2 regions of the Paenibacillus sp. LjRoot56 genome follow, and region 2 is predicted to be linked to the other one. Evidence: riboswitches for the same ligand, from Rfam matches in the RefSeq annotation. Region 2 holds a riboswitch; the other holds the start of a gene.
The links. A riboswitch is a leader RNA that binds a small molecule or an ion and turns the genes downstream of it on or off. The one in region 2 is predicted to bind cobalamin.
Positions count from the first base shown of each region.

Region 1: another riboswitch for cobalamin. It lies ahead of ACSQ8O_RS09060 (ABC transporter substrate-binding protein); the one in region 2 lies ahead of ACSQ8O_RS25405 (S-layer homology domain-containing protein).

Region 1 is NZ_CAXURV020000001.1:2,021,094-2,036,680, forward strand. It holds gene ACSQ8O_RS09045 (aminotransferase class I/II-fold pyridoxal phosphate-dependent enzyme) at 1-378, shown strand, start outside; gene ACSQ8O_RS09050 (aspartyl-phosphate phosphatase Spo0E family protein) at 447-713, shown strand; gene ACSQ8O_RS09055 (hypothetical protein) at 777-1,304, shown strand; cobalamin riboswitch at 1,329-1,481, shown strand; gene ACSQ8O_RS09060 (ABC transporter substrate-binding protein) at 1,636-2,652, shown strand; gene ACSQ8O_RS09065 (FecCD family ABC transporter permease) at 2,652-3,689, shown strand; gene ACSQ8O_RS09070 (ABC transporter ATP-binding protein) at 3,695-4,471, shown strand; gene ACSQ8O_RS09075 (nicotinate-nucleotide--dimethylbenzimidazole phosphoribosyltransferase) at 4,495-5,631, shown strand; gene cobU (bifunctional adenosylcobinamide kinase/adenosylcobinamide-phosphate guanylyltransferase) at 5,658-6,218, shown strand; gene cbiB (adenosylcobinamide-phosphate synthase CbiB) at 6,251-7,249, shown strand; gene cobS (adenosylcobinamide-GDP ribazoletransferase) at 7,225-8,046, shown strand; gene cobD (threonine-phosphate decarboxylase CobD) at 8,086-9,192, shown strand; gene ACSQ8O_RS09100 (cobyric acid synthase) at 9,185-10,777, shown strand; gene ACSQ8O_RS09105 (cob(I)yrinic acid a,c-diamide adenosyltransferase) at 10,779-11,348, shown strand; gene ACSQ8O_RS09110 (RluA family pseudouridine synthase) at 11,345-12,286, shown strand; gene ACSQ8O_RS09115 (arsenate reductase family protein) at 12,414-12,779, shown strand; gene ACSQ8O_RS09120 (site-2 protease family protein) at 12,787-13,887, shown strand; gene ACSQ8O_RS09125 (aminotransferase class I/II-fold pyridoxal phosphate-dependent enzyme) at 13,919-15,094, shown strand; gene ACSQ8O_RS09130 (DNA sulfur modification protein DndB) at 15,183-15,587, shown strand, end outside.
Region 2 is NZ_CAXURV020000003.1:1,432,901-1,448,487, forward strand. It holds gene ACSQ8O_RS25375 (Gfo/Idh/MocA family protein) at 1-278, opposite strand, end outside; gene ACSQ8O_RS25380 (Gfo/Idh/MocA family protein) at 300-1,454, opposite strand; gene ACSQ8O_RS25385 (NUDIX domain-containing protein) at 1,568-2,062, opposite strand; gene glyA (serine hydroxymethyltransferase) at 2,186-3,433, opposite strand; gene metE (5-methyltetrahydropteroyltriglutamate--homocysteine S-methyltransferase) at 3,493-5,781, opposite strand; gene ACSQ8O_RS25400 (LysR family transcriptional regulator) at 5,886-6,797, opposite strand; cobalamin riboswitch at 6,963-7,159, shown strand; gene ACSQ8O_RS25405 (S-layer homology domain-containing protein) at 7,291-8,934, shown strand; gene ACSQ8O_RS25410 (DUF4430 domain-containing protein) at 8,934-9,863, shown strand; gene ACSQ8O_RS25415 (energy-coupling factor transporter transmembrane component T) at 9,941-10,750, shown strand; gene ACSQ8O_RS25420 (energy-coupling factor transporter ATPase) at 10,723-13,203, shown strand; gene ACSQ8O_RS25425 (DUF4430 domain-containing protein) at 13,327-15,587, opposite strand, start outside.

The DNA.
Region 1 (15,587 bases), on a different contig from region 2:
CAATATACGGTCATGTGTGCACCTGTCATGGGGCAAGTAGCCGCTCATGAAGCGTTGACGAATGGATTGGAAGAGAAAGACCGGATGATTGAATCCTATAATCAACGGAGACGATTAGTTGTCAAAGGCTTCCGTGAAGTCGGACTTGAATGTCATGAACCACAGGGCGCATTCTATGCGTTCCCAAGCATTGTGGCAACAGGATTAACCTCAGACGAATTCGCACAGCGACTTTTGTATGAGTCTAAGGTAGCTGCAGTACCTGGTGATGTATTTGGTTTAGGTGGAGAAGGATTTCTACGGTGCTCTTATGCCTATAGTGTTTCCCAACTGAATGAAGCATTAGAGAGAATCGGTAATTTCTTGAGGAAATTATAATATTCTTTATAAATTCATATGTTCATAGGAGACGAAAACTGGTATTCTAAGAGTAAGGAGGGATGAGCATGGCTTTTATGGAATATCAGCTTACTAACTTTCAGAAGCAATTTCAAATTCGCGAGCAAGAGTTCGGACAGCGTTGGCTGACCAGAAATGCCAAGAAGCAAAATTCCCTAGTTTTACTTGAAGAAGAGATCAATACCTTGAGACGTAAAATGGAACAGATGGTCATGGAAGGTAGAGAAATGACATCTGATGCGGTTGTTGAATTAAGTACGATGCTGGATCAAAAAATAAATGAATATATGACATCTGGAAAGAAAAGTCGGTGAAAACCGACTTTTCTGGCGATTATCGATAAAGAGAGAGTACTTGACGGAGGGAATTACATACACATGAAAGCAAAATGGTTATTCGTTGTCATGCTAGGAATGATGTTAATGCTTACAGCTTGTGGTGGACCGAAGGCAGATGTATCGGTATTTATGATGGGACCTAACGGGTTTCCAAGTGAAGCGGCGGAGAAGTTGGAAGTATCTTTGAAATCCAAGGTAGGTGAAATTCCTACTGTGAAGCTGAATACATCACCTATTTTTTCATTGGAAAAAATGATTGTTGAGCTAGCTGCTGGTGGTAACGGGATCTTCATCTTGGGAGAAGAGCAGTTCAAAGGCTTGAGCAACCAGGCGGGATTCGTTTCATTGGATAACATAATCAACCCTAAAGATTACCCAGATGGGGTTATCGAGATCAAAGAAGAAGGTAAGGCAGCGGAGAAGCATCTGTACGGCATTCCGCTTACTGGAAACAAATGGATGAAAGAGCAAGGCTTTGAAGGTAAAGGGTTATATGCGTTCATTCCACAGAATGCTCCGAAAATGGACGAGGCGTTGAAAGTCATCCAAATTATTGCGCAAAAATAAGAGAACGTCTATAATCGACAAATAGCTTAATTTGCAACTATAGGTACTGGTAATGCTCCAAATGGAACATTATTAGTTAAGGGGAAGCCGGTTTGAATCCGGCACGGTCCCGCCACTGTAATTCAGTCTTGTATAAGTCTGAAGAGTCAGGATACCTGCCTATGGTGCCGATACAACATCCTTCGAGGAAAAGGATCGCGTTAAATCAGGAAGCAGCGCACGTAAGTTCGTTGCCATATACCGCGATTTATCGTCTCCTCCGTTCCTAGTGAACAAGGGGACTTTTTTATTTTAGACTATGAATTGAAAATAAGGAAAGAGGGTTTAAGCGATGAAACAGAGCAATTTCAAAAGGGGTCTTATTCTTACACTAGCGGTAGCAACCGCGATCTCGTTAGCGGCTTGTGCGAAGAAGGAAACAGAAATAACGGATCCATCGAAACTAGGCGGTGTGGGGACGAAGGCGCCAACTACGACATCGTCGGCAGCACCTGCTGCAGCAAAGAAAACGACTTATCCTTTGAAAGTAAAAGATGCGACAGGCAAAGAGTTTACGTTCGATAAAGCGCCAGAGCGAATCGCTTCCGTGTCGCCATCAGAGACAGAAACGCTGTTTGCCATTGGACTAGAAGCCAATATTGTTGGTGTCTCGGATTTCGATGATTATCCCGAAGCGGCTAAATCGAAGCCGAAGCTAGGCAGCATTACAAAGCCAAACGTGGAGGCTGTCATTGCTACGAATGCGAATGTTGTTTTCACTGGCGTTTCGATGGATACTACATCCGTTGAGAAACTTCGTACGATGAACATTAACGTATTTAAAGTAGATCCCAAAACGTTAGATGATGCCATGAACAATATTCTAACATTCGGACAGATTACGGATCATCAAGAGCAAGCGGAAAAAGTTGTTGCCAAAATGAAAACGGATCGTCAAAAGGTTGTTGATGCCGTGAAAGACGTGAAGCAGGAGAACAAGAAAAAAGTATACATCGAGTTTGCCCCAGGTTGGACCGTGGGCAGCGGCGTGTTCATGGATGAATTGATTACCCTATCTGGGGGAATTAACGTTGCTGCGGATAAAGCTGGCTGGTACGAGATCAGTGAAGAGAAGATCATTCAGCAAAATCCGAATGTCATCTTGTTCGCGAATGGAATTGTCGATTTCAAAAGTAAAAAGCCGTTAGAAGAAATCATTCGTTCACGCGGTGGGTGGGATGCCATTGATGCCGTGAAAAATAAACGTGTGGTAGGTCTCGACCAGAACTCCGTAAGTCGTCCAGGTCCGAGATTGACGGAGGGACTGTTGGAAATAGCGAAAGGGATCTATCCTGAATTGGTGAAATAATGAAAAGAAAATTGATGCTTGGAGGAGGAGTAGGCGTTATACTCCTTCTTCTTTCTATTGTGGTGAGTTTATCCATCGGCTCAGCTCAGCTTCCAATTTCGCATATTGTGGGGATTCTGGCGAAACATCTTCCTTGGATAGGAAGTCATATTGAGGTGAACTGGCCGCAATCGTCGGAACAAATTATTAATAAAGTACGAATCCCTCGCCTGCTTCTGGGTATCCTTGTTGGGGCAGTACTCTCCATAGCCGGTGCTGGTTTTCAAGGGGTTCTGCGCAACCCTCTCGCCGATCCATACTCGCTCGGTGTATCTTCAGGGGCTTCTGTCGGGGCTGCTTTTCTTATTTATTTCGGACTGCAATATGCTTGGTTCGGACAATGGTCGATTCCGATTGTGGCTTTCGTGACAGGCCTTATTTCCCTATTCTTAGTCTTGAAGCTAGCAATGATTGATGGGAAGCTGAAGATGGAAACGTTGATATTATCCGGCGTTGTTATGCAAGCATTTCTAGGTGCGATTGTATCCTTTTTGGTAGCGATATCGGATCAAACGATTAATGAAATTCTTTTCTGGCTTATGGGTAGTCTATCGATGCGCGGATGGTCATATACGTATATGATTTTACCTTATCTCGTAATAGGCATTGTGATTCTGCTAAGCTATGCGAGATCTTTAAATCTGCTGGCATTGGGAGAGCGCCAAGCTGCTCATCTTGGTGTTCATGTCGAGCGTACGAAACTGATCGTACTGATCGCTTCCACGTTGATCACGGCGGCTGCTGTGTCTGTAGCTGGGGTGATTGGCTTTGTTGGGCTGATCGTACCGCACTTGGTGCGACTGTTGGTTGGTCCGGACTATCGACTAATCATTCCTTTGTCTGCGATCGGCGGTGGGATTTATGTGTTATGGGCAGATACGTTGGCCCGAACTCTCCTTAGTCCTACGGAAATTCCTCTCGGAGTGGTTACGGCGTTTCTGGGTGCACCATTTTTTGCCTATCTGCTCCATAAAGATAAGAAAACGTTAAGAGGTTGATCACGATGATTCAAGTGGAGGGGCTCATTCAGAGCTTTCGAGAACAACAAGTGCTAGATAATATGAGCTTTGAGGTCGGGCATGGGGAGTTTTTTGGGATTATTGGTCCTAATGGCAGCGGCAAATCTACGTTGCTGCGACTCCTATCCGGCATGGATCCGGTCATGCATGGTAATGTGCTTTTAAAAGGAAAGAAGGTATCCTCGTATTCGCGAAAAGAGCTTGCCAAATGGCTCGCTGTACTTCAGCAAGATGCGTTGCCTCCGGTTGGTTTCACGGTTCGGGAAGTTGTAGAGATGGGACGCTACCCGTTCCAAAATTGGCTAGGTGAAGATAAGGTTGAATCGGATGGACTCATTGATGCTATTATCACAAAGCTTGAGTTGGAAGGGCTTGTAGACCGTACGATTGAACGTCTGAGTGGTGGGGAGCGGCAGCGCGTTGCGTTGGCCAAGGTGATGGCCCAGCAACCAAGCTTGCTCATGCTCGATGAGCCAACTACTTTTCTAGATATCGGTTATCAAATACAGATGATGGATTATATTCGTTCTTGGCAGCAGGAGTCGGAACTAACGGTTATAGCTGTTCTGCATGATTTGAATTTGGCAGCGCAGTATTGCACGAGATTGATGATCGTACATGAGGGGCGAGTAACCGCCATTGGAACGCCTGCAGAAATTATTACAAGTACACAAATAGCTGAAGTATACGGAACAGAGCCGATTGTTCTTAAGCATCCTATTAGTGAGGTACCGCAGATATTATTACAACCTGGGAAATAATGAGAGTCCGGAGGAAGATGATAATGAACAATTTACATAACTTGATTAACGTGATTGAACCGATCCATCAAGAGGTGGCTGTTCAAGCCAATGACCATTTGAATCAATTGACGAAGCCGCAAGGAAGCTTGGGAAAGCTTGAGGATATCGCACGCCAAGTCGCTGGGATTACAGGTGAAGTGATACCGACTTTTGAGAAAAAAGCGGTTATTGTCATGGCTGGTGATCATGGTGTTTGTGAGGAAGGCATCAGTGCCTTCCCAGCGGCAGTGACACCTCAAATGGTGCTCAATTTCCTATATGGCGGGGCTGCTGTTAATGTTCTTGCTAGACATGCTGGAGCTGATGTGGTTTGTGTGGATATGGGGGTTAATGCAGATTTGGAGCATCCGAATCTTGTCTCTCGCAAAGTTAGAAAAGGCACGCGCAATATGGCGAAGGAAGCGGCTCTTACCTTGGAGGAGACAATTGAAGCTATTCTAGCAGGTAGTGAGGTCGTGGACGATTTGGTGGCAAAAGGCTACCGACTTTTCGCTACGGGTGAAATGGGAATTGGCAATACGACGGCGAGCGCAGCGATCTTGTGTGCGTTGACGGGAGTAGACACTTACGTTGCTGTAGGTCGTGGAACTGGCATTGACGATGCGACTTGGCTGCACAAGCAGTCGGTTGTGAATAGGGCGTTGCGCGTTAATGGGCTGCGTGGGCGTGGGGAAGATGCGGGTACGGGTGTAGGTGCGAGTGAGGGTGCGAGTGAGAGTGCAAGTGCAAAAGCAGGTGCTGGCTCAAGCAGTGATTATGCGCTTGAGGTGTTGAGTAAGGTCGGCGGATTGGAGATCGCCGGACTAGTTGGGGTGATCCTGGGCGCAGCGAAGCATCGCTGCCCGGTTGTTGTCGACGGCTTCATCTCGTCGACCGCAGCGCTTGTGGCGAGCCGATTAGCTCCGCTAAGCGCGTCCTACATGCTCGCCTCGCACTTATCGCAGGAGCAGGGGCATGCGAAGGTGCTTGAGTCGGTTGGCCTCGCAGCGATGCTGCAGATGGATATGCGACTTGGCGAAGGTACAGGCGCAGTGCTTGTATTCAACTTGATCGATGCCGCAGGCAAGATCATGAAGGAAATGGCGACCTTCGAAAGCGCAGGCGTTTCGAGGGAGTAACAAGCAGAGAGAAGGAGGCGAACACGATGGCGGTTCTGGTAACGGGCGGCGCGCGCAGCGGCAAGAGCTCCTTCGCGGAGAAGCTGGCGATGCATCGCTGCGAGCGTGGGGTTTACATCGCGACCTCCTACATCTACGATGAGGAAATGAGGGAGCGGGTTGGTCTGCACCAGCAGACGAGGCTTCACTCGGGTTTCCCTTGGGAAACCCGGGAGGAGCCGTATGCGCTGCGAGACTGTCTCACGCAGCTTCAGGAGAGCGGTGAGGATGCCGTGGTGTTAGTGGACTGCCTGACACTCTGGCTGACCAACTGGCTGCTCTATTACGAGCAGGAGAGCCATGCAGTTCAACTCGTATCCAATCAAATTGACGAGCTCGTGGATGTCGTGTCCTCCTACAGTGGACAACTTATTTTAGTTACGAATGAAGTGGGCGACGGTATTGTGCCGGAATACCCGCTTGGCCGTCAATTCAGAGATTTGGCTGGACGGATGAATCAGCGTATAGCTGAAGTCTGTCAGCAGGTTTTTCTGGTTACGGTCGGTATCCCGATCGAATTAAAAAGTAATGCCTATATTTTAGACTAATAGGGAAGTAAGTACGGAATGGTGAAGCCCTTATGTGGATATATACATGGCAGGAAATCGTCTGGATGACGGCTGCTGCAATAGCATTAGATTGGTTGATTGGTGACCCCAAATGGCCTACGCATCCCGTCATACTCATTGGACGCTGGATCCGCTGGGTAGAAGACAGACTGCATCCGAGAGAAGATATATTGAGCCCCATAGAAGGTAACCATCCAAAGTGGCTGCGCCTGAAGGGCTTCCTACTCATGCTGTCCACAATTACACTGAGTTTTATTGTGGTACTTATGCTGGTACATTTCGCAAATGATATTCATCCGTGGCTAGGGTACGCAGTATCAACCTGGCTCATCTCCACGACGGTGGCGATCAAAGGCTTAAAGGATGCTGCGTATCTGGTCTACAATCCGCTGCGTGAGGGCAATCTCGTGGATGCTCGCAAGTACACCGGCTACATCGTTGGCCGGGATACTGATGCGCTCCACGAGGAGGAGCTCACGCGAGCCGTCGTGGAGACGGTCGCGGAGAACATCGTGGACGCGGTCATCGCGCCCTTGTTCTATGCGCTCATCGGCGGTGCGCCGCTGGCGATGTTATACCGTGCATCGAATACGCTGGATTCGATGGTGGGCTACCGAAATGACAGATACCGTCATTTCGGCACCGCGTCGGCCCGCTGGGACGACGCCCTGAACTGGATCCCGGCGCGGCTCACCGGGATCCTGCTGATCCTCGTGGCCCTGGCGAAGCCGGGCCTCTCAGCTCCGCGCGCGGCGGCGGCGATTCGCCGCTTCGCGCATCTACACCCCAGCCCGAACAGCGGGATCCCGGAGTCGGCGGTAGCCGGGGCACTCGGGATCGAGCTCGGCGGGCTGAACGTCTATGGCGGCGCTGCTAGTGAGCGCGCCCGCTTGGGCTGGCCGCTGCGTCCGCGAACACAGCGGGATATCGTGAACGCCGTGAGCATGCTCTACGGCGTCAGTTTTGTAGTGATGGGAGGACTCCTGTGCGTCGTACTCATGCTTTGGTAGACTGGCTGCGAGCCTGTGTAGCCGCCTTTCAATTCCTAACGCGTCTGCCGATTCCGGTGCAGATTGATTATACCGAGCGCGTATTCCAGCGCAGCTCATTGTTTTACCCGCTTGTTGGCTTCATAATCGGACTGCTTCTCCTGTTGGCAGGAGCTGGGCTCTCCTATGTACTGCCAACTTTGCCTGCAGCCGTCTTGCTCCTTACGATCTGGGTCATTCTTACAGGCGGACTGCATCTGGATGGCCTAATGGATACCGCAGATGGGATCCTCAGTCACCGTCCTCGCGAGCAAATGCTTGAGATTATGAAAGATAGCCGCGTGGGTGCAATGGGCGTTATTGTGTGCGTCCTGCATCTTTTACTAAAATTTTCCTTGCTCTATACCATTCTGGATGCCAACCAAGCAGGGGAACGAGGTAACATGCTGCTCTTACTGGCCATCGTGCCGATTTGGAGTCGTTGGTTCATGGTTGCAGCCATTCGAATGTGGCCTTATGCAAGGCCACATTCGGGGTTAGGCAGTCTGTTTCGTGGCGTTAACAGCAAGCATGTTACGGTATCTCTTTTAGTAGCCCTATTAACGACTACGCTATGCATTTACAATAACTACACAATTTTATTACCGAATTGGAGTATCGTTATAAGCTTTATGGCCATCACCATGTTAGTTGGAAGCGGAATTGCAGCTTATATCAGCAGCAAGCTTGGCGGACTTACAGGAGATACATATGGTGCTTTAAATGAGCTGCTGGAGAGCGTGCTATTGTTAGCCGTCATTATCATCTTTGGCATGTAGGATAAGATCTGTCATCTTTTCGTGAAAGGAATGACCATTATGTTAGAGCGTTATGGACATGGAGGTGATCTGTGGACAGCGGAAGAAGCTTTTAATCTGCCTAAGGAACAGTTTCTGGATTACAGCTCGAATATGAACCCTCTTGGGCCTCCAGAGGTGGTCAAGGAGATTCTATCAGCGAGCTGGCGCGATATCGTCAAATATCCAGATCCTGCGGTGCGTGAGCTTCGCCGAAAACTAGCTCAGAAATATGAGATTGATCCAGAGAGTATTTTAGTTGGCAATGGTGCCGCAGAGCTGATCGATTTGATTATCCGGGTAGTGAAGCCAAACATGACGGGGCTTGCTAGGCCATCTTTTAGCGAGTATGAGGAAGCCGTTCACAAAACGGGTGGCAAGCTAACGAATATCCCCTTACTTCCTGAGCATCAATTCGAACTACAATGGCAAGATGTCGAAGCAGCGCTGCCAATCGTTGATTTGTTTTTCCTCGGGCATCCCAATAATCCGACAGGTAAACTAATTCCTCGCAACGTGCTAAGCAATCTGCTTCAGAGTGGGCGTAAGCTTGTGCTCGACGAGGCTTTTATGGATTTTGTTCCACAGGAGTCTGAGCATTCGCTGCTGAAACTTGCCTCAACAAGCCAAGACCTGATTGTGATCCGTTCAATGACGAAATTTTATTCAATCCCAGGCATTCGTCTAGGTTTTATGGTAGCTCACCCTGATCTTATTCGGCAACTGCGACAGCAGCAGGTACAATGGAGTGTGAATTATCTCGCTCAAAAGATGGGGGTTGCGGTGCTGGGAGATGAAGCGTTCGAACAGTCCACAAGGGAGTGGCTGAACGTCGAGAAGCCTTGGCTGATAGAGCAACTGCGTCATATCGGCTTGGAAGTAGTACCAAGTGATGTGAACTTCTTGTTGTTTTCATTTCCTGTGTCGAGCGGGATTAGTGTAAAACAGGCTCAAAAGTATATAGGGTGCCAAGGAATTCTAATTCGGGATGCTTCATTATTCGAAGGGTTGAATGAACGTTATTGTCGCGTAGCCATTCGTCTTCGTGAGGATAATGAGCGTTTACTACAAGCCTTACGCAGGATGATGAACGATTTAACAAGGAGCGGAGGTACAGGCCATGCGTGAATCAAAGTCAGCAGTTCTCATGATTCAAGGCACAGCTTCCGATGTTGGCAAAAGTATTCTTTCGGCGGCCTTATGCCGTATTTTCGTGGGGGACGGTTGGCAGACAGCGCCTTTTAAATCGCAAAATATGTCCCTCAACTCTTACATTACATTCGATGGTAAAGAAATAGGCAGGGCGCAAGGTGTGCAAGCTGATGCTTGCCGAATTGTCGCTACGACAGATATGAACCCGATTCTGCTCAAACCTAAACAAGACATGGTCGCTCAAGTTGTTGTTCATGGGAAGCCTTATGCAGATTTGGATGCAAGGGCGTATAGAGAGTCTTATTTGCCAAAAGCGGAGGCGATCGTGAAAGATGCTTTAGAACGCTTGCGAAGCGAATATGACATTGTCGTTCTAGAAGGGGCAGGAAGTCCAGCGGAAGTCAATCTGAAAGATCGCGACATCGTCAATATGAGGCTGGCTGGTTGGGCAGATTCACCGGTGCTGCTGGTTGCTGATATTGATCGTGGCGGGGTGTTCGCTTCGATTGTGGGTACGCTTGAAATCTTGACTCCAGAGGAACGAGACCGGGTGAAAGGCTTTATTATTAATAAATTTCGCGGGGATGTCAGCTTGCTGAAGCCTGGTTTGGATTGGCTGGAAGAGCGCACAGGGAAGCCAGTGCTTGGCGTTATTCCTTATTTGCAGCAGCTTGGAATTGAGGACGAGGACTCAGCATCACTCGATTCCAAACGTACGCTAAGCAGAAGGTCTTCGAACCATCAAGGAAAAAATTCAGATCAATTGGACGTTGCCGTCATTCGTTTGCCTCGTCTTTCGAACTTCACAGATTTTGATCCGCTGCAAGAAGAATCCGATATTCATTTCAGATATATTGATTCCTTAGCTGAATGGGGAGAGCCGGACGTCGTCTTGCTTCCAGGAAGTAAGAATACGATGGAAGACTTGCGCTATCTGAAGGAGTCAGGTCTGGCTGCGCAATTAGTTTCTTTTGCTCATGAGGACAAAGGTTGGATCGTTGGTATTTGTGCAGGGTATCAAATGCTAGGTGTCACACTCTCGGATCCTGGCAGGTACGAATCGGAGCATGCTAGGCTTGAAGGCTTAGGGCTACTTCCGACAGAAACGGTGTTCACGCCGGATAAACGAACGGTAAGGGTACAAGGTGTCAGCACGCTTTTCGCATCGAACTTTGTGATCGACGGCTATGAAATTCACATGGGTAGGACGCAATATGTGCATGATAACGTACCTCCTTTTCAAATAGCTCCTCAATTAAGCACGGATTTAGAGGAACCTCATGAAACTTCCCTGCATCCTGACGGAGCCGTTTCGCTAGATGGCCGTGTGTGGGGAACCTATATCCATGGTATTTTGCACAATGATGATTTCCGTAGAGCTTGGTTGAACCAGATTCGATTACAAAAGGGTTTATCCCCAATCTTACAAGGGCTACGTTATAAGGAGCGCCGGGAAGCTGCGTTTGATCGATTGGCTGACCATGTACGAGCTCACTTGGATATGAAGCGCGTTTATGAGATGATGGATGTAACACATCCTAAGAAACGGGAGGGGTTTTAAGATGAAAATATATACGCGTACGGGAGATGCTGGCCAAACCGGTGTGATTGGTGGTCGTGTGGACAAAGATGATGATCGCGTCGAGGCCTATGGAACGACGGATGAGCTGAATAGCTTTCTAGGTCAAGCGATGAGCTTCATGGATCCGCAGAAATACCCGGATTTATTGCCTGATTTGCTGCAGGTTCAGCATGAGTTGTTCGATTGCGGTTCAGATCTTGCGCTGCTGAAGCAGGATTTGCGTCCTTATAAAGTAACGGCAGATATGGTAGATGCGTTAGAAGTTTGGATTGATAAATATGATGCTGAGACGCCAGATATCACTCGCTTTATTTTGCCTGGAGGCGGGACTGTGTCATCAACGTTACATGTTTGTCGTACAGTTTGCCGTAGAGCCGAACGGCTTGTCGTTACACTAGCCCGCACACAGGAGATTAATCCCGAGGTGCGCCGCTATTTGAACCGATTGTCAGACTTTTTCTTCACGATTGCTCGCACAGCGAATTTCCGTGAAGGGATTGCAGATGTGGAATATATACGCAGTGCTGAGGTGTTTAAACGTAAATCATGAGCTACTATGAACCATTAGTATACATTGTCCCGCCAGAGGAAGAAGGCTTCATCCTCAAAACAGTGCTCCAAAAAAGATTGATGGTCTCACGAAAATTGTTATCCCGCATCAAGCTTACCGAGCGTGGGATTACGGTTAATGGGGAAAGGCAGTACATCAATATCAAAGTGAAGGCTGGCGATCGTGTAGAAATTCGGATGGAGGAAGAGCAATCGGAGGATATTCTGCCTCAGGAGCTTCCGCTGCACATTCTGCATGAAGATGAGCATCTGCTCATCCTCGCTAAGGATGCGGGCGTCATCGTCCATCCGACGCATGGTCATTATGTGAATACAATTGCGAATGGCGTTGTTTTCCACTGGCAGCAAGCAGGGATTACGTGCCGTTTCCGCCCGGTGCATCGATTGGATCAAGAAACTTCGGGTGTCCTAGCCATTGCGAAAACACCGTATGTTCATCAGCAAATTTCCGAGCAAATGATTCAGCATCTCGTGAAAAAAGAGTACCTCGCATTCGTTTGGGGCACGGTTGCTGAGCCTACAGGAACGATCGATGAGCCCATTGATCGTGATGACGAGCAGCCGCATGTGCGTATTGTTAGGCCTGACGGATACCGTGCGGTGACCCACTATGAGGTCGTGAAACAATTCGAGAAGGCGGCTCTTGTCCGAATTTGGCTCGAAACGGGACGTACGCATCAAATTCGTGTGCATATGCGCCATCTGGGCCATCCGCTGTTGGGGGATAAGATGTACACATTGCCTCAGTACGGGGAGCATGCAGCTGAACTAGAAGCTAGCGAAAGCTTGAATCGTCAAGCACTTCATGCGTATAAACTGGGCTTTGTGCACCCAGGTACAAGGGAATGGACCGAATTTAACGCGCCATTACCTGCCGATTTATCTGAACTTGAGCAATGGTTAGTTGAAAAAAGGTAATAAAACCGAAACCATGCCAATTTTTGGATGGTTTTTCTTTGCAATTACTTGACTTTCCTTAACAATTAGCCCAAAATTTTAAGTAGTGCTATTTGATCAACATACAGCATAAAGGAGTTATTACAACGTGGGAATTAAAGTGTATGGTTACGATAAATGTGGGACGTGCCGGAGTACCGTAAAGTGGCTGAAAGCACATGATATTGAGATTACAGATCAGATCGCTTTATTTGAAACGCCGCCTTCTGCGAAGGAACTAGCGGATTTACTTCAGCTCAGTGGTTTTGAGATTAAGAAGTTTTTCAATACATCAGGTGATGTCTACAAAGAGATGAATTTGAAAGACAAACTGCCAGGTATGTCACAAGAACAAATGCTTGATTTGCTAGCCTCGAATGGGCGATTAATTAAGCGACCTATTGTAACGGATGGACATAAAGTGACCGTAGGCTTCAAAGAAGATGTGTTTGAGGATGTTTGGGCGAAAGGGTGATAGGGACGTGGGAGACAACCAGAAACCAACACGTAAGAAGTCACCACTAGCCATTGGCGGATTTATCGCTGTCCTCTTATCACAAGGCAAGCTGCTGCTTGCCGCTTTGAAGTTTGGGAAAATTGGCGGCGCTGTCATCTCGATGTTTATCACAATCTGGGCTTACGCTTACTTGGCGCCATTGCCGTTTGCGATTGGTCTGGTACTTATGATCCTCATCCATGAGTTAGGTCATGTGCTTGCAGCGAAGCTGAAGGGGTTACCCGTCTCGGCACCAGTCTTCATCCCATTCCTCGGTGCGTTGATCACAATGAAAAAGAATCCAACTGATGCAGCAACGGAAGCCTTTATAGGTATAGGAGGTCCTGTTCTGGGGACTCTTGGAGGCGTAGCTGCTTTTGGTGTAGGTGTTTATTTTGATTCAGCAGTGATCGTTTCCGTTGCCTACGCTGCTTTTTATCTGAATCTGATCAACTTGCTGCCAATACATCCCTTGGACGGCGGACGAATCTCAACAGCCGTAACACGCTGGTTATGGTTGGTTGGCTTAGTTGGCGGGCTCATCCTTATTGTGTATCTCGATAGTTACTTTTCGAGTAAGATTATTTTCTTGATCATCTGGGCGATGTTTGCCTGGGATTTATACAAGAAATATGTGCGGTATCGCCATAAAGAAGAACGCGTAACGGTCGCTACACGATTCGAATTTCCGGCCAATCATTTGCTGCAGCAAGGCTATATGATCCCAGGTGAAAGTCATACACGTGACTTGGATTATATCACCTATTCGGAGCTGCATGGACCAGGTGCGGGCCGACAAACTTTGATTATGTCATGGCATGCGATTGGATTCGAAGGGCACGCATATTTGCCTGTGCAGGCGACTGTTAAGCGAGTGCAATTAGTAAAAGCAGAACGCATGAATAAAGAGGATGGCTTGCACCTTGGCCTCCAGGTTCAAGTGGAATACTCCCCACTTGGGATGCAAGAAAGTTATTATGACGTACCCGTTAAGACCCGCTGGAAGTTTGGGATCTCTTATTTGGTATTAATCTTATTTTTGCTCTATATGATAAGACTCGTTCATCAGGTCGGCATCATTTCCTAACATCACATTTCACATAATGAGGAAGCTATCTATGACATTTAAAGGATCCAAACGGCTGCAGAAACTAGGCTCGGCTATTTTTTCGGAAGTTGCTGAATGGAAGAGAGAGGTTATGAACCAAGGGGTAGACGTCATAGATTTAGGTATAGGAAGTCCTGACCAGCCTCCTTCAGATCGCATTTTGGAAGCAATGGCAGAGGCAGTTCGTAATCCTGCACATTACGGTTACCCAACATCCGAAGGGAGTTTGGCCTTTCGCGAAGCGGTGGCTAAATGGTATAATTATCGATTCGGTGTGCAGCTAGATGCTGAAACTGAGATCTTAACCTTAATGGGCTCACAAGATGGGCTTGCTCACTTAGCGCTTTCTCTCTGTGATCCTGGGGATATGGCCATTGTCCCTGATCCAGGTTATCCCATATATTCGGCAAGCCTTGTCTTGGCAGGGGTTGAACCCTATTTACTACCGCTGCGTGCAGCAAATCATTTTTTACCCCAACTAGAGGACATCCCAGATGACGTGGCTGCTAAGGCGAAATTCATCTTGCTAAACTACCCAAGCAATCCGTTGTCTGCTGTTGCAGATCATGCTTTCTTTGAGTATTTGATTTCGTATGCGAAGAAGCACGATTTGCTTATAGTACATGATCTTGCCTATTCCGAAATGGCTTTTGACGGCTATAAGCCCATGAGCATTTTGGAGATTGAAGGTGCTAAGGAGGTTGCTATTGAATTCCATTCTTTATCGAAAAGCTTCAATATGGCAGGTTGTCGCATCGCATTTCTAACTGGTCATGCAGATGCAGTTAAGGCACTGAAGACGCTGAAATCGAATATTGATTACGGGGTATTTGGGGCTATACAAACAGCAGGTATTGCAGCATTAGAAGAAGATATGGAAAGCGATCATTCTGTCTCAAGTATGTATGAGAAAAGACGAAATTCATTTATTTCGGCATTAAATGATGCGGGTTGGATCATTCCACCACCAAAAGCAACGATGTTTATTTGGGCTCCAATCCCTAAGGGGTGGACGTCTCGACAAATTTCCCGGGAAATGTTGTTTCAGACAGGTGTTGTTGTTATTCCTGGCTATGCATTTGGCGCTGAAGGAGAAGGATTTGTCCGTATTGCTTTAGTGCAAGAAGAAGCTCGATTACTTGAGGCAGCAAGGCGAATAGGAGATTGGCTTCGGACCTTAGAATGAAAGTTAGAGATTTTGGTAAAAATAGGAGAATGAGAGACATATTTAGGTATAAGATTGAGAAAATTTATACGTTGAAAGGGGTAAGTATATGGATGCCATTTCTTCACTATCGGAGCTGTTAGCTGAACAGAAGCCGTCATCGTACGTAGAGATTCCCGGAATTTTAGGACAGACGTTCGGTCAAGCGACAATCGCTGCTACATTACCTATTAGCAAACTATTTTCTATTTTTGAGGTGGATTTAGAAGTACAACGTGCGATTATTCCGCGGAACCTCTCAAAGTTAATTGACTATGTGAATTTATATTTGGAAGATCGCCAGCCAATCTATTTCCCTGGCATCATTTTCTCAGCAAGAGGCGCAGGACATTACGATGAGGACCACCAAGCCCTTCGCTTACAGCCGATTGAGAAATTGTATGTCGTTGACGGTCAGCATCGCTTGGCGGCATTCCAACGGATTATGGAAACGTTGCAAAGTCAAATGGCACGT
Region 2 (15,587 bases):
GCCGCAGCTGCCACAAGCTTTACCTCGGCATCGCCTAGAATCTCCTCCAACGAGCTTGCCGCACGGACACCTGGGTACGTGCTCAAGAATTTATCCACTTTGGCCGGATCCGGATCGTACACCCATTTCAATTCCCCGCCTGCTTCCCGCAGACCATTGCACATCCCATAAATATGCCCATGATCAAGCGCCGCTGCTGCAAAAATAAACTCCCCTGGCTGACAAACCGTGTTAAAACTTCCTTGTGGTGCGTAATTCATGCCGTCGCTTTTTTGCATTATCGTCAGTCTCCTCTGATATTAGTTAAAAGTACTTCCCGTAGTAATCGTCTGTGGCGCGAAATTCTCGATCGACGTGTTCTTCTCGTAAAAATGAGTGGCCTTCGCCATCACACCGCTTCTCGTATAGAACGCGTCTTGCGTATCGAGGGGGAATTTCACAAGCTCGCCTGTGCTCGCTGATTTGTAAATCCCCGTAATAAGCTCCAACGTTTGACGACCGCTAATCCCATCGATCAACACGGATGCACCCGTCTCAATCGCGGTTAACACATTGTCGATTTGGCCAGCATGTCCTTCGTAGATGACTTCTGGGAGTTGGTTGTAGAAAGTCTGCAATTGCTCCTCCAGCTCCGTGTTCGGCTCTGGAAAACCGTTCGACGTCGAGTTCGACGCTTTCACTTTCCATGGCGCAGACACCCGTGCTTTCGCACCTTGGAAAATCAACTGCTGCTCCTCACCATGATGGACGACTGAGCTCGTGATTTGCCCTAGCGAGCCGTTCGCGAAGCGAAGCATACCGATAGAGAGATCCTCAACCTCGGCGTTATCGTGCGACACGTTGCTCATGAAGGCTTGTACTTCCGTCGGACTGCCCATCATCCAAAGCATGGCATCGATATGATGCACCGCATGGTTCAGCGTCGGGCCGCCGCCTTCTTTCTCCCACGTGCCACGCCACCAGAGGTCGTAATAACAATGACCGCGCCACCAGAAGGAATCAACTTGGACGTGGACGACTTTGCCCATCAGGCCGCTTTCCAGGACGGATTTCATTTTCATCATTGGCGTCTTGAAGCGGTTCTGTGCCACAACGGATAGAAGCTTACCCGTGCGGTTGGCAGCAGCATTCATCAAATCACACTCCTCGAGCGAGGAAGCCATTGGCTTTTCCACCATCACATGTGATCCTGCTTCTAGAAACTCAACCGTCAAGGAAGCATGCGTGTACGGGGGTGTACAGATGGAGACGAGATCAATGTCCTCCAGCAGCAGCTCTTTGTAATCTTTTACCGCTCTTGCTTCATCCAGCTTAAATTGATCAATGCGCTCCTGCGCTTTATCCTCATAAATATCACTAATCGCGACAATTGTACACCGCTCCGGAAATTGTAAATAAGCTTCAATATGCGCCTTCGAGATCGCGCCAGCACCGATAATTGCTACCTTCAGCATCTATTTCATCTCCCTGACATTTGTTGCTCCTAGCATACCAAGAATGCGATTACAATTGTGACGCTATCTTGTGCAAAAATACCGTTACTTTGCGGTTTTGGTTATTTTGCTTTTTATATCGTAAAGCGATGATCCTTTATCCATTCGGAGACAATTAAATAAACATTGTCCTTCATCAAAGAACTAAATGTTGGGTCATTCATGATCTCAAACTGCTCCGGAATTGTATCTAACAGCATGACACCATTCGTTTCATATCCAACCGGTAACTCCCTTAGAATACTTACTTTTGAAATATATATATTTTTCACGTATACAAGATGGTCCTTTTCAAAAATCAAATATTGTCCAACCGTTTCAATCGAAGCGAGTTCTCCTCCCGCCTCTTCATACATCTCTCTGATTACCGTTTGTATAATCGACTCGCCTTCTTCCCTAGTTCCTCCAGGTAATTCCCAGCCGCGAGAATGATGTCTAACAAGAACCAAGTCCCCTTGATAGAAGGCAAAAATCAGGACACAGTTCGCTTCTTCAATGAGACATTCCTTTGATAATATGATTTTTTGATTTGGCAAAGCACCAGAGAACTCATACTTCACAATAATCACCAATCCCTTACTTATGTGATCGTCTTCTTAATCCACTCATTCCGATAAGTCAACATTATGAGGGAAACAAAAAAAGTATTTGATCCAAAGATCAAATACTTTTCCCAACTAAATTCAGTGAATTTAGTAGCTCAAGCCCGGATAAAGCGGGAATTGCGCAGTTAAATCTTTTACCATACCTCGTACTTGTTCATGCACAGCTGCGTCCGATGGATTTTTTAATGTTAAAGCGACGATTTTAGCAATCGTTTTCATAGCTGCCTGGTCCATGCCACGGGCAGTAACAGACGGAGTACCGATACGAACCCCGCTTGTAATCATCGGTTTAGCAGGATCAAAAGGAATCGCATTTTTATTAACCGTTACACCTACTTCGTCCAACAAGTGTTCAGCATCCTTACCGCTGATATGGAGGCTGCGAAGGTCGATGAGCATCAGATGGTTGTCTGTACCTCCGGATACAAGATCAACACCTTCAGCTAGGAGCTCTTCTGATAATGTCTTGGCGTTCGTTACAACATTTTGAGCATACGTTTTAAAAGCTGGTTCGAGTGCTTCACCGAAAGCGACAGCTTTCGCAGCAATGATATGCATCAATGGTCCGCCTTGCGTACCAGGGAATACCGCTTTATCAATCGCTGCCGCCCAAGGCTTGCGGCAAAGGATCATACCGCCACGGGGACCGCGTAGCGTTTTATGCGTAGTAGTCGTAACAAAATGCGCGTGTGGCACCGGGTTCGGATGTAAGCCTGCCGCAACAAGTCCGGCGATATGCGCCATGTCCACGAAGAACAACGCGCCCACATCATGCGCGATAGAAGCTAAAGCTTCAAAATCAATCGTGCGTGGATAGGCGCTGGCACCAGCCACGAGCATGCGAGGTTTATGCTTGAAGGCTAATTTGCGAACCTCATTGTAATCAATCTGTGCATCGTTTTCGCTAACTCCATAAGGAACAAAGTTATATAATATGCCAGAAGCATTAACAGGACTGCCATGCGTCAAGTGACCGCCATGCGCAAGGTTCATACCAAGCACCGTATCCCCTGGCTGAAGAGCAGCCAAGTAAACCGCCATATTCGCTTGTGCGCCGGAATGCGGCTGTACGTTAACGTGCTCAGCGCCAAATAATGCTTTGGCACGATCACGCGCGATGTCCTCAACGATATCGACATGCTCGCAACCACCGTAGTAACGTTTACCTGGGTAGCCTTCCGCATATTTATTCGTCAAAACCGTTCCCATCGCTTGCAACACAGCTTCACTTACGAAGTTTTCAGAAGCGATCAGCTCGATTTTATCGCGTTGACGGCCAAGTTCCAGGTTCATCGCTTCAACAATTTTAGGGTCTTGTTTACGTAATTGCTCCACTTTAGCTAACTCCTTAGAATCGATTTGTTGGTCTTTGGTTCCATAACGCTTCAAATGATTTATACGAGAGCAGCATGCTTGTCACGCGCAATTTTAGTAGCATCCACCATGTTGCGTAAGGAAGCAACCGTCTCTTCGAGTCCGCGCGTTTTCAGACCGCAATCTGGGTTAATCCAGAATAGCTTAGGATCTAGCACACGCAGGGCGCGTTCGATCATGGCTGTCATTTCCTCAACACTTGGAACACGTGGACTATGAATATCATATACGCCTAATCCAATTCCCAGCTTGTAAGTATTCAACTCGAAGCTATGAATTAATTCACCATGGCTACGTGATGTTTCGATTGAAATGACATCGGCATCCATCGCCTCGATCGAATCAATCATGTCATGAAATTCGCAATAGCACATATGCGTATGAATTTGTGTTGTGTCTTGTACGGTGCATGTCGCGATGCGGAACGCTTTAACAGCCCATGCCAGGTAACCGGCTTGTTCCTCTTCCTTCAGCGGCAAACCTTCGCGAACAGCAGGCTCGTCAACTTGAATCATGCCAATACCAGCACTCTCAAGTGCCTCTACTTCTTGTCTAAGCGCGTACGCAAGTTGGTAGGCGATATGTTCACGAGGAATGTCATCACGGACAAACGACCAGTTCATAATCGTGATCGGTCCAGTCAGCATGCCTTTAACAGGACGGCTTGTGCGTGACTGTGCGTACTTGGTTTCTTCAACAGTCATTTCCCCTGTGAAGGCTACATCCCCGAATATCACCGGCGGTTTCACACAACGGGAACCATAGGATTGCACCCATCCATTTTGCGTAAATGCAAATCCTGCAAGCTTTTCACCAAAAAACTCGACCATATCGGTACGCTCAAATTCACCATGCACAAGAACGTCCAATTCGATTTCCTCTTGAAGCTTGATCCAAACATCGATTTGCTCACGAATGAACGCAGCATACTGCTCATTGTTCCATTCGCCTTTACGCCATAATTGACGCGCCTTACGAACTTCTGCAGACTGCGGGAAACTACCGATCGTCGTTGTAGGGAAAAGCGGCAATTGCCATTTCGCTTGTTGTGCAACATGACGCTGGGCAAAAGGACGGGAACGTTCTGGCTGCTGAACACTTAGTGCAGCTACGGACTGCTGAATATCGCTGCGGTTACGCTCATCCGATTGTTGAAGTGCTTGGATGGCGCGATCACATTGTTCTATTTCTTCAAGTACCCCAGCTTTGCCCGAAGCGATTGCTTTCGTGATAAGAACAAGCTCATCCAGCTTTTCTTCTGCATAGGCTAGCGCATTCTTCAGCTCAGAAGTAAGCTTTGTCTCTCTTTCAGTCGTAACCGGAACATGGAGTAAGCTGCTCGACGATTGAATAACCAGATTCTCCGTTGCAACGTGCTTAGTGAGTTCTTCCACGAGCTCAAGCTTCTCCCGAATCGATGCTTTCCAGATACCACGGCCATCAATTACGCCTGCACCCAGAACCTTATCTGCTGGGAATCCTAGTGATTTAATGTTCTGTACGTTAGCGCCCAGACCATGAACGAAATCCAGTCCAATCCCCTTCACTGGCAGAGAGATGATGTCAGCGTAGCGATCTACCGATTCAAAATAGGTTTGCAACATGATGTTTAGATTTGGCACAGCTGCAGCAAATGTTGCATAGATGTTTTGAAGTCTCTCCATGTCCTCATCGCTTAACTTCGTTACGAGAATGGGTTCATCGATCTGTACCCATTGAACCCCTTCTTCTGCAAGCTCCTGAAGGATCTGTACATAAAGCGGTGTCAATCGGCTCAACCAAGCGTCTGTTTCTGATTTACTGTATCCTTTGGATAGCTTCAAGAAAGTTAAAGGACCGACGATGACTGGCTTTCCTTCGATTCCGAGCTTTTCCTTCGCTTCCCGGTAGGCTGTTAAAGGCTTGTTTTCCGTAATGACAGGAGATGCTCCGGTCAGTTCTGGCACAATATAGTGATAATTGGTGTTGAACCATTTCGTCATTTCACTTGCTGTAGCATCCTTCGTTCCTCGGGCAACTCCGTAATAGACTGACAAGGGCACTGCGCCCCCCTCAAAAGCAAAACGTTCAGGAATAATGCCAAACATAGCAGCTGTATCAAGGATATGATCATAATAGCTGAAATCGTTAACCGGAATAAGATCGATGCCTTTTTCCTTCTGCTTGCGCAAGTGATTTAAACGAATTTCCTGCAGCTGTAACTCAAACTCCGACTCTTCAAGCTTGCCTGCCCAGAACGCTTCAAGTGCTTTCTTCCATTCCCTGTCAGCACCAATACGCGGATATCCCAATACACTGCTTCTTACCATTCGACAAAACTCCTCTGCAATAATTTGTTACACCAAATTTATCATAGAGAAGTAGTTATAACGTAACTGGAATTATCTATATCTAGATATAGCCTAAAGCTATATTAGAATGCCATGGGGGCGATTGCCTGTTGGAGTGCTGCTACGTAAGCTGCACCGAGCTTAGATAGCGGAATATGGCTATGGGAAATCCACCCGACATTGATCGTTTCGTCACAATCCAAAGGTACGGGAATAATCTCATTTCCATTCAAATCTGAGCTCAATACCCCGGTCGATATGGTATATCCGTTTAAACCGATCAACAAATTAAAGAGTGTGGCCCGATCATTCACACGGATGCTTTTCTGATGTGACATCGTACTGAGAATTTCTTCGGCAAAATGAAAGGAATTATACTCCCCTTGATCAAATGACAAATACGGATAGTTTTGCAGCTGGTCAATAGTCACGATGGATTGCTTCGCGAGGGGATTTTTAATGCTGATAAAAATATGCGGTTTGGCGATAAATAGGCTGTTGAATTGCAGATTCCCGCTTTTAAGCAGCTTGTTTATAACCTTCCCATTAAACTCATTCAAATATAAAATCCCAATCTCGCTACGCAAGTTTTTTACATCTTCAATAATTTCATAGGTTTTGGTTTCACGTAATGCTAGTTCATATTCATCCTGGCCATACTCCGAAACAAGACTTACGAACGCATTTACCGCAAAAGCATAATGCTGAGTCGACACAGAAAAATGCTGCGATGAAGGCTTCGCATTCAGGTATCGACTTTCCAATAACTCTGCCTGCTCGACGACCTGCCGCGCATAACTAAGAAATTCAACACCTTCCTTGGAAAGTGATATCCCTTTATTTGATCTTTCAAAGATAGCGATTTGAATTTCTTCTTCCAACTCCCGAATCGCATTTGAAAGACTTGGTTGGGAAATAAACAGCCTTTTGGCAGCCTCATTAATAGATCCGCGATTTGCTACCTCGATTACGTATTTTAATTGTTGTAACGTCATGGATATCCCTCCTTCGACTATAATCCGAACCAGCAGCTTACTTAATTTTGAATATTGTAACACACATTATGTGAATCACCGTATCTTGAATGGCATCTATAAGAGCCACATCCATACTAAACTTCCATAGACAAACAATTGAACTGACTATATGATTAGACTAATTAAATAATTGATAGTTAAGGTGCATGCTTATTATGAATAAGTAATGCTTAATTGGGAAGTCTGGTGCAAATCCAGCACGGTCCCGCCACTGTAAATGAATAGCGACTCTATGAATTGCCACTGGTATGACTATACCGGGAAGGTTAGAGAAGCGTTGACGCATGAGTCAGGAGACCAGCCTTAATGTGTATTCACAAACTCTACGGACGATGGAGGGGGTGCCTTTTTGTTGTCTACGACCCATATTGACATCACAGCCCTTGATTCTTTCAAATCAAGGGCTTTTTTGTATGCTCATCATCCCTATCATTTTACTAGGAGGACAATAATGAAACTAACCTATAGGATTTTCACCCTATTCATGGCTCTATTCCTATTTGCAAGCAGTCTAAGCATCGTTCGTGTATCGGCTAACTCGAATTCGGCTGTGGACGATGCTGTAAAGTCTACAGCTGCGTATTTACTTGAAACTATCAAAAAGCCCCAGGTAGGCTCTATAGGCGGTGAATGGGCAATTATCGGGCTTGCCCGCTCCAACTATAACGTACCTCAAAGCTATTACGACGATTATTATAAAGGTGTTGAAACCTATGTCAAAGATGTACAAGGCAACCTTCACGATAAAAAGTACACGGAATACTCCCGCTTGATTTTGGCCTTAACCGCAATTGGCGCAGATCCCACCCATGTTGCAGGTTATAATCTGCTTACACCGCTCGGGGACTTTGATAAAACCATCTGGCAAGGTATCAATGGTCCTATATTTGCATTAATTTCCCTCGACAGCGGCAATTACACTATACCGGTAAATCCAACCGCCAAAACGCAGGCTACCCGAGACATGTATATAGATGAAATCTTATCGAATCAGCTTCAGGATGGCGGATTTGCACTTTCGGGTGTGTCGGCAGATCCCGATATTACGGGCATGGCCTTACAGGCACTAGCCAAATATCAAAATGATACGAGAGTAAAAACAGCTACGGAAAAGGCAATTAACCTTCTTTCCAAATTACAGGACAACGAAGGCGGCTACGCAAGTTGGGGCGCGAAAACTTCGGAGAGCACCGTGCAAGTACTGATGGCGCTATGTGAGCTTGGTATCACTATTGAAGATAGTCGTTTTATTAAGAATGGTCATACCATTGTTGATGATTTGCTATCCTTTTATTCCAAAGGACAGGGATTTAAGCATACTTCTGACGGCAGTGGAGTAACGGGGATGTCGACAGAGCAAGCATTTTATGGGCTTGTGAATGTACAAAGAATCCTCACGGATAAGAGCAGCCTATATAGAATGAACGATGTCAAGCAAGCTACCTCAGCAACAACTGACTACAATAACGGCTTACTGAACAAACACAAGGATATACAAGTAATGCCTGTTATCGATGCGAATAAGACTTTCTCTGATATCGCTAACCATACAAATAAAGCAGCCATTACATCCCTTGCATCTAGAGGAATTATTAACGGTATGACCGACACTCAGTTCGCACCTAATCAAACAATGACGCGTGCCGAATTTTCAACCATTATAACCAAAAGTTTAGGCCTACCTATGCAAAAGCAATCTAAATTCCATGATGTCCCTCCTACAGCCTGGTATGCTGACTATGTAGGCACAGCTTATTCTTATGGCATCGTAAGCGGAACGTCAGAGACCACTTTTACACCGGACAGTACGATTACAAGGCAGGAAGCTGCTGTCATGATCGCCAATGCAGCTAAGCTCACTGGCATGGATACCCATTTGAACACAGTTGAAACGAGAGATATGTTAGCTCAATTTGGAGATTACACACAAACAGCCGAGTGGTCGAGGGATGCGCTAGCTTTTAGCTATCGAGAACATATTCTATCCCAAGATATGCTGAATATTGAGCCGATTACAGCAGTCACACGAGCTGAAATAGCCGAGATGCTCTACCGCTTACTCTCTACCGCTAAACTTATTAAAGAGGCGAACTAATGCGATTAACGAAAAATAAACTCATTGCCGCGACGATCATATTGATCGTCTTGGTGGCAGCTTTCTTCAGTAGCGGAATGCCGCGGCAGCAGACAACGACATCCTCACCTTCATTATCTGAAGCTATCGAGCTAACCCCACCTCCTGTAGAACAGAAAGATACTAATTCTTCTGATATAGCCGTGACGACGTCAAGCACTCCTGCCCTATCTCAACCGTCTTCAACTCCTACTGTGGAAAATAACCCCAAGTCGGAGAAAGACCAAGAATCTCCTCCTGTTTCGGTAGCGACGGAAAAACCGGTGCCTATGGCGACTCAGGATACTGCATCGTTGAACAAGGAAACGCTAAAATCAACTACGCCTGATGAAACCAAACCTACGCCAACTAAAGCGATGGAGCTTGATCCTAAGACGGGCAAGGACCAATACCTTACCGAACCTGTTCCTGAAGGAAAACCACTTCCCATTGAGCCGCAGAATGCGAAAATTTCTGACAAGCAAATGACAGTGACGCTTTCCGTAAGCTGTCTAACGATTCTCAATAATATGAAATTACTTGATCCTGAAAAAGTTGAGCTTGTGCCGAAAGACGGCATTATTTTCAAAGCCCAACAGGTTACTTTTTATGAGGGAGAATCCGTATTTAACGTCCTACAAAGAGAGATGAAGAAGAATAAAATTCATATGGAATTTGTGAACACCCCTATTTACAATTCTGCCTATATTGAAGGTATCCATAATCTGTATGAATTTGATTGTGGAGAGCTATCCGGTTGGATGTACAAAGTAAATGGTTGGTTCCCTAATTATGGAGCAAGTCGTTATCAACTGAAGCAAGGAGATGTCATTGAATGGGTATACACCTGTGATTTGGGACGTGACGTCGGTGACACCTATAATTCAGCAGGCGGTGGTAAGAAGCAATGAGGGATTCCTTTGCAAGCTTCCACCCCCTAGTCAATTTTTTGTATTTTACATGCGTAATCTTGTTCTCAATGATTTTCATGCATCCAGTAAGCTTAGTAATTTCTCTTAGCTTTGCCTTTGCCTATTCCATCTATCTGAACGGAAAGAAAGCAATCAAGTTCAACTTTCTCTATATGCTCCCTTTTCTTGTCATAACTGCACTAATCAATCCTGCCTTTAATCACGAAGGCGTTACGATATTAATGTACTTGCATAACGGAAATCCGCTAACCCTAGAATCTATTACCTATGGTCTTGCAGCAGCAACCATGTTCATTTCCGTTATCTGTTGGTTTTCTTGCTATAACGCTGTGATGACTTCTGATAAATTTATTTATTTGTTTGGAAAAGTCATTCCTGCTTTATCGCTCATTTTTTCGATGGTGCTGCGTTTTGTACCCCGCTTAAAGGCTCAGATTACCATCGTTTCTAATGCCCAAAAATGTATCGGTCGGGATATATCCACAGGTAGTCTCATTCATAGAATCAAGCATGGTATTCGGATTCTATCTATCATGGTGACCTGGATGCTTGAGAATGCCATTGAAACAGCAGATTCGATGAAAAGCCGAGGGTACGGATTACAGGGAAGAACCGCATTTTCCATATTTACATTGGATAGCCGCGATAAAACTGCACTAATCACTCTAGTTGTAAGCGGAGGTTATATCCTAATAGGAGCTGTAACGAAGGCTATGTATTTCCGATACTTCCCTTCCATGCGAGGTGTAGGGCTTTCATTTTACAGTATCAGTGTCTTTACGACTTATGCATTCCTATGCGCAATACCGCTTATTATAAATATTTCGGAGGATATCAAATGGAAGTCTTTACAATCCGACAACTAACATTCTCCTATCCTGGATCCCATGGGAATGCGTTACGTGACGTAACTTTGACTATAAAACAAGGTGAATTTATTACCATCTGTGGTAAGTCAGGATGCGGCAAATCAACCCTCTTACGACATTTGAAAACAGATCTTACACCGCACGGAGCGCGAAGTGGGGAAATTTTATTTGATGGGATGCCCCTTGAACATCTAGACCGACGTATACAAGTCGCTCAAATAGGCTATGTCCTACAGTCTCCTGACAACCAGATTGTAACAGACAAGGTTTGGCATGAGCTTGCTTTTGGTCTTGAAAGCCTTGGTTACGACACCCTCGAGATTCGTCGACGTGTTGCTGAAATGGCAAGTTTCTTCGGCATACAGGAATGGTTTCACAAACCAGTTACCGAATTATCAGGCGGTCAGAAACAGCTGCTGAATCTTGCTTCCATTATGACCATGCAGCCGAAAATATTGATATTGGATGAGCCTACCAGTCAACTCGATCCTATTGCTGCAGCGGAATTTCTAGCCGCCATTGGGAAAATCAACCGAGAACTTGGGGTCACGATTCTCATATCCGAGCATCGACTCGAAGAGGTCCTTCCGCTGTCAGATCGTGCAATTGTGATGGATAATGGTGAAATACTCATAGCTGGAACACCGAAGGAAGTCGGTGAACAACTTCGGGATATGCAGCACGACATGTTTGTTGCAATGCCTACTCCCATGCGTGTGTATGCAAGAATTGAGAACCAGCTCCCTTGCCCCATTACAGTCCGTGAGGGAAGAGAATTCTTACATGTACTTGCACATCAGCAAGAATTCACGAAAGACATCCTTCCAGCTGATCATCCAGTGCGTAAAGATGAACCTGCGATCGAGCTAAACGAAGTATGGTTTAAATATGAAAAAAGTTCCCCTGATGTGGTGAAAGGCCTGAGCTTACGTGCATTTCCAGGTGAAATTTATGCGATTGTTGGTGGTAATGGATCGGGTAAAACAACCACCCTTTCTCTGATATCTGGACTTCGCAAACATTATCGTGGAACTGTCCTGATGAATGGGAAACCCATTGACAAGTATTCGGACAGTGAGAAATTCAATGGACTTCTTGGTGTTCTCCCTCAGAATCCGCAAGCGCTTTTTGTACAAAAAACAGTGAAAGCTGATCTTTTGGAGATGCTATCCGGAAGCAAGCTGGACATGGCATATAGGCAACAATGTATCGATGAAGTTTCGGAGTTATGTATGTTACAGCAACTTCTCGACCGACATCCTTATGATTTGTCTGGAGGGGAGCAACAACGTGCCGCTCTTGCTAAGATCTTACTTCTTCAGCCAGCCATTCTTCTGTTGGACGAACCGACGAAAGGTCTAGACGCACATTACAAATTGATGTTTGCCGAAATTTTAATCAATTTAAAACAACAAGGAACGACCATTGTTATGGTCAGTCATGATATCGAGTTTTGCGCTAGCTTTGCTGACAGGTGTGCGATGTTCTTTGACGGGGCGATCGTATCCGAGGGCAATCCACAGGATTTTTTTGCTGGAAATAGCTTTTATACCACTTCTGCAAGCCGAATGGCCAGAGATTTGATTCCAAAAGCCATTACAACCAATGACATCATTAAGGCCTTTAATGGCAATGAAGAAATGCATAATGTGGACACAAAACCAAAGGTGCAACTACCTCCATCGTTCCGTAAACATAGCACTATCTCAACCGTATCAGTCCCTAATGAGCAAACACCAGTCGAACAAAGAAGTCTCTCCAAACGCACATTGACCGCCATGCTCATGATTCTTTTATTAATTCCATTAACTATTTGGTTTGGCATTTATTATTTGGACGATAGAAAATACTATTTTATTAGCATGCTTATCATTTTGGAAACCTTGCTACCTTTCATGATGATTTTCGAGGGGCGAAAGCCGCAGGCAAGAGAGCTTGTAGTCATAGCGGTGCTATGTGCGATTGGTGTAACTGGCAGAATGGCATTCTTCATGGTTCCTCAATTTAAACCCGTTGTTGCGATTGTTATTCTTTCCGGTATCGCATTAGGAGCTGAAACCGGCTTCCTAGTCGGTGCAGTCACAGGTTTTGTATCGAATTACTTTTTTGGTCAAGGGCCTTGGACACCCTGGCAGATGTTCGCTTTCGGGATCATTGGATTTCTTGCTGGAGCACTGTTCAAAAAAGGTATTCTACGCAGAAACAGAATTGCTCTCTGTACGTTTGGAGGATCAGCGACATTTCTCATTTATGGTATGATCATGAATTTTTCTTCCGTCGTAATGACAGGATCAAAACCCACAATAGGCGCACTTACACTTGCATGTATCCGAGGAGTTCCATTCGATTTGATTCATGCCATAGCATCTGTCATATTCCTATATATCCTAGCACGACCTATGCTTGAAAAATTAGATCGAATAAAAGAAAAGTATGGGTTGGTTTCGTAAAACAAAAACAGCACCTCCTTGGTTAATAACTAACCATGGGGGTGCTGTTTTTTATGTCCAAATGCGCAATTGCATCCGACTGGGAAAGAAGAGGATTTCTCTCCTTCTTTGTTAAAGCCTGTTCTACTTTTTCTGCTCGTGCAGTCTCGTAATAACCACTGCGACCATCTCTCTGGTTACAGGAAGCAACGGGTTGAAATATCCGTTATCCTCTGTCAATAATCCGGATTTAATAGCTTGATTAACGTATGGTAATGCCCAGTCAGCAACAAATGATTGGTCTTTAAGGTCAACCGCTATCTGTCCCTCCATCGCAACACCTTGTAAACGACCCAGAATTACAGCCATTTCCTGTCTGGAAATCGTTTGATTCGGTGCGAAGGCATGGGCTGAAATCCCTGTGATCAATCCCTTCGATTTCGCGGTTACGATATACTTAAAATACCAATCTTCTGTGCTAACATCCTCAAAATCTGACCCACCGCTTACTAACTCGCTTCCTGTATAACGGACGATGAGCGCAGCAAACTCTGCTCTCGTTAATTCACGTTTGGGCTCGAAATTAGTTCCGGTTCCTTCCATGTACCCCAAGGTAGTGACTTTTGCTACAGCATCCTGTGCCCAACTGGAAATAGCACCAGCATCTTCATATTCTGCTTCCAGCGTGATTTTGGTTTCTTCGTTTGGTTCCGCAGGCTTACCAGGGTTATTAGGGTTAACAACGTTACCACTACCCCCTCCTACTGGCGGGGTATAGGCATTACCAATGTCTTTCCCAAGATCTTTCGTGTACTGCCAACGAAGAACGTCGTTATTCTGTAATGTGTAGATACCCGCGCTGTATTTTGGAAAGACCCCGTTCACGGAGTACATCCAACCACTTAGCTGTCCTTTATCAAACTCCCCTAAGTGATCAATCGATTGTACATAGATGCTTGCACCTGAACCTGTATAAGACAGAGCTGTACTTTGGGTACCAAGTACCCGTTGTAGCAACGTAAACGCTGTATCGCCAGATTGCAAGTTAACCGTTATTGGAGCAATGATATCTCCTTCATTCAGAGAGCGTTTTTCAACAGAAAGTGTAACCTTTTGTGTAGTACTAGGTCCAGATCCACCACCAGGACCAGGCGCTGTTACTAACGTCGATTTAAAGGCTAAGAACTCCGTGAAATGCTTCGTTTTAATAATTAAATCGCCATTCTCACTGTAAGCATACACATCATCGTTTCGATAGTTGCTGTTGTCATATTTAGGTATTGCAGTGAAATTACCGTTTTCATCTATGAAACCGGCGTTACGATCACCCATCCCCTTCAATTTCAGTGTAACGTGTTGATTAAACTGAATGCGGCTATCACCACCCACTTTAATGCGTGAATCGATACTGTCTAGTCTACTACCGCTGCCGGTAAGTACTCCGCTCACTTTATTCGTTACAGAATTATCGGTTGTACTCAGAATGCTTGGCAATTGAATCTTATTATTCCACGCAACTGATGTAACTTCTGTATAAGCCGGTATGTCTAACTCCGTACTGCCTCGTTTAGCAATAACCTCTGGCAAAAATGGTGTCGTGAATGAAAGAGTAATTTTGTTCGTCGCTGGATCATTTTCATCTGTCGAGAAGGTTACATTGGACTCATTTGCGCCAACATTGACAATCTGATCACCCGAAGTGCTCACATTATGAATGGTCAACTTATTACTTGCCGAGTTACTAACCAAGGCTGCTGGCAATGCTTGGAGCTTAAGAGCTCCTGTTTGACCTTGACCTGCAAAAGTAATAACAAGATCTTGTTGATTGCTTTCTTGCGTTATATGATCAATCGTCAATCCTGTAGTGCCAGAATCGAAGCTCCAATTTGCTGCCGTATTGGCACCAGAAGTGAACGTATCGCCGACTAGCTTAATCTGCAAACTAGGGTTAAGTATTCCGATGTTCGTATTCGAAGCGATCGCAATGGAAGGCCAACGCCCATAATAAAACGTAACGATATCATCGTCATTTAAAATATAATTTGCTGCACCGACTTGCGGTGATACCCCGTTAACTTTGTACATCCAACCGTCGTATCCGCCAAGAGTTCCTGCAGTTTGACCTGCAATTGAGGAGAGATAGGGGCCATAACTACTGTTTTGAATGACAAAGTTGATGTTGGACTTCTCAAGTACTTGTTTCAAAGCATCCATGGCCGTCGGCTGACTGCCATAGACTGCCGCAGTTATCGACTGCTGTGGTAGGATCGGGCTGTTAATGCCATTAACGTTTATTTGTACGGTAGTTAGATTTGGCTTATCCGCCAAACGTTGCCAAACTGATTTACCCTGCTGAATATCTGTTAGTGCGATTAACACTTGTTCTGTTGCCATTAAGTTCTGTT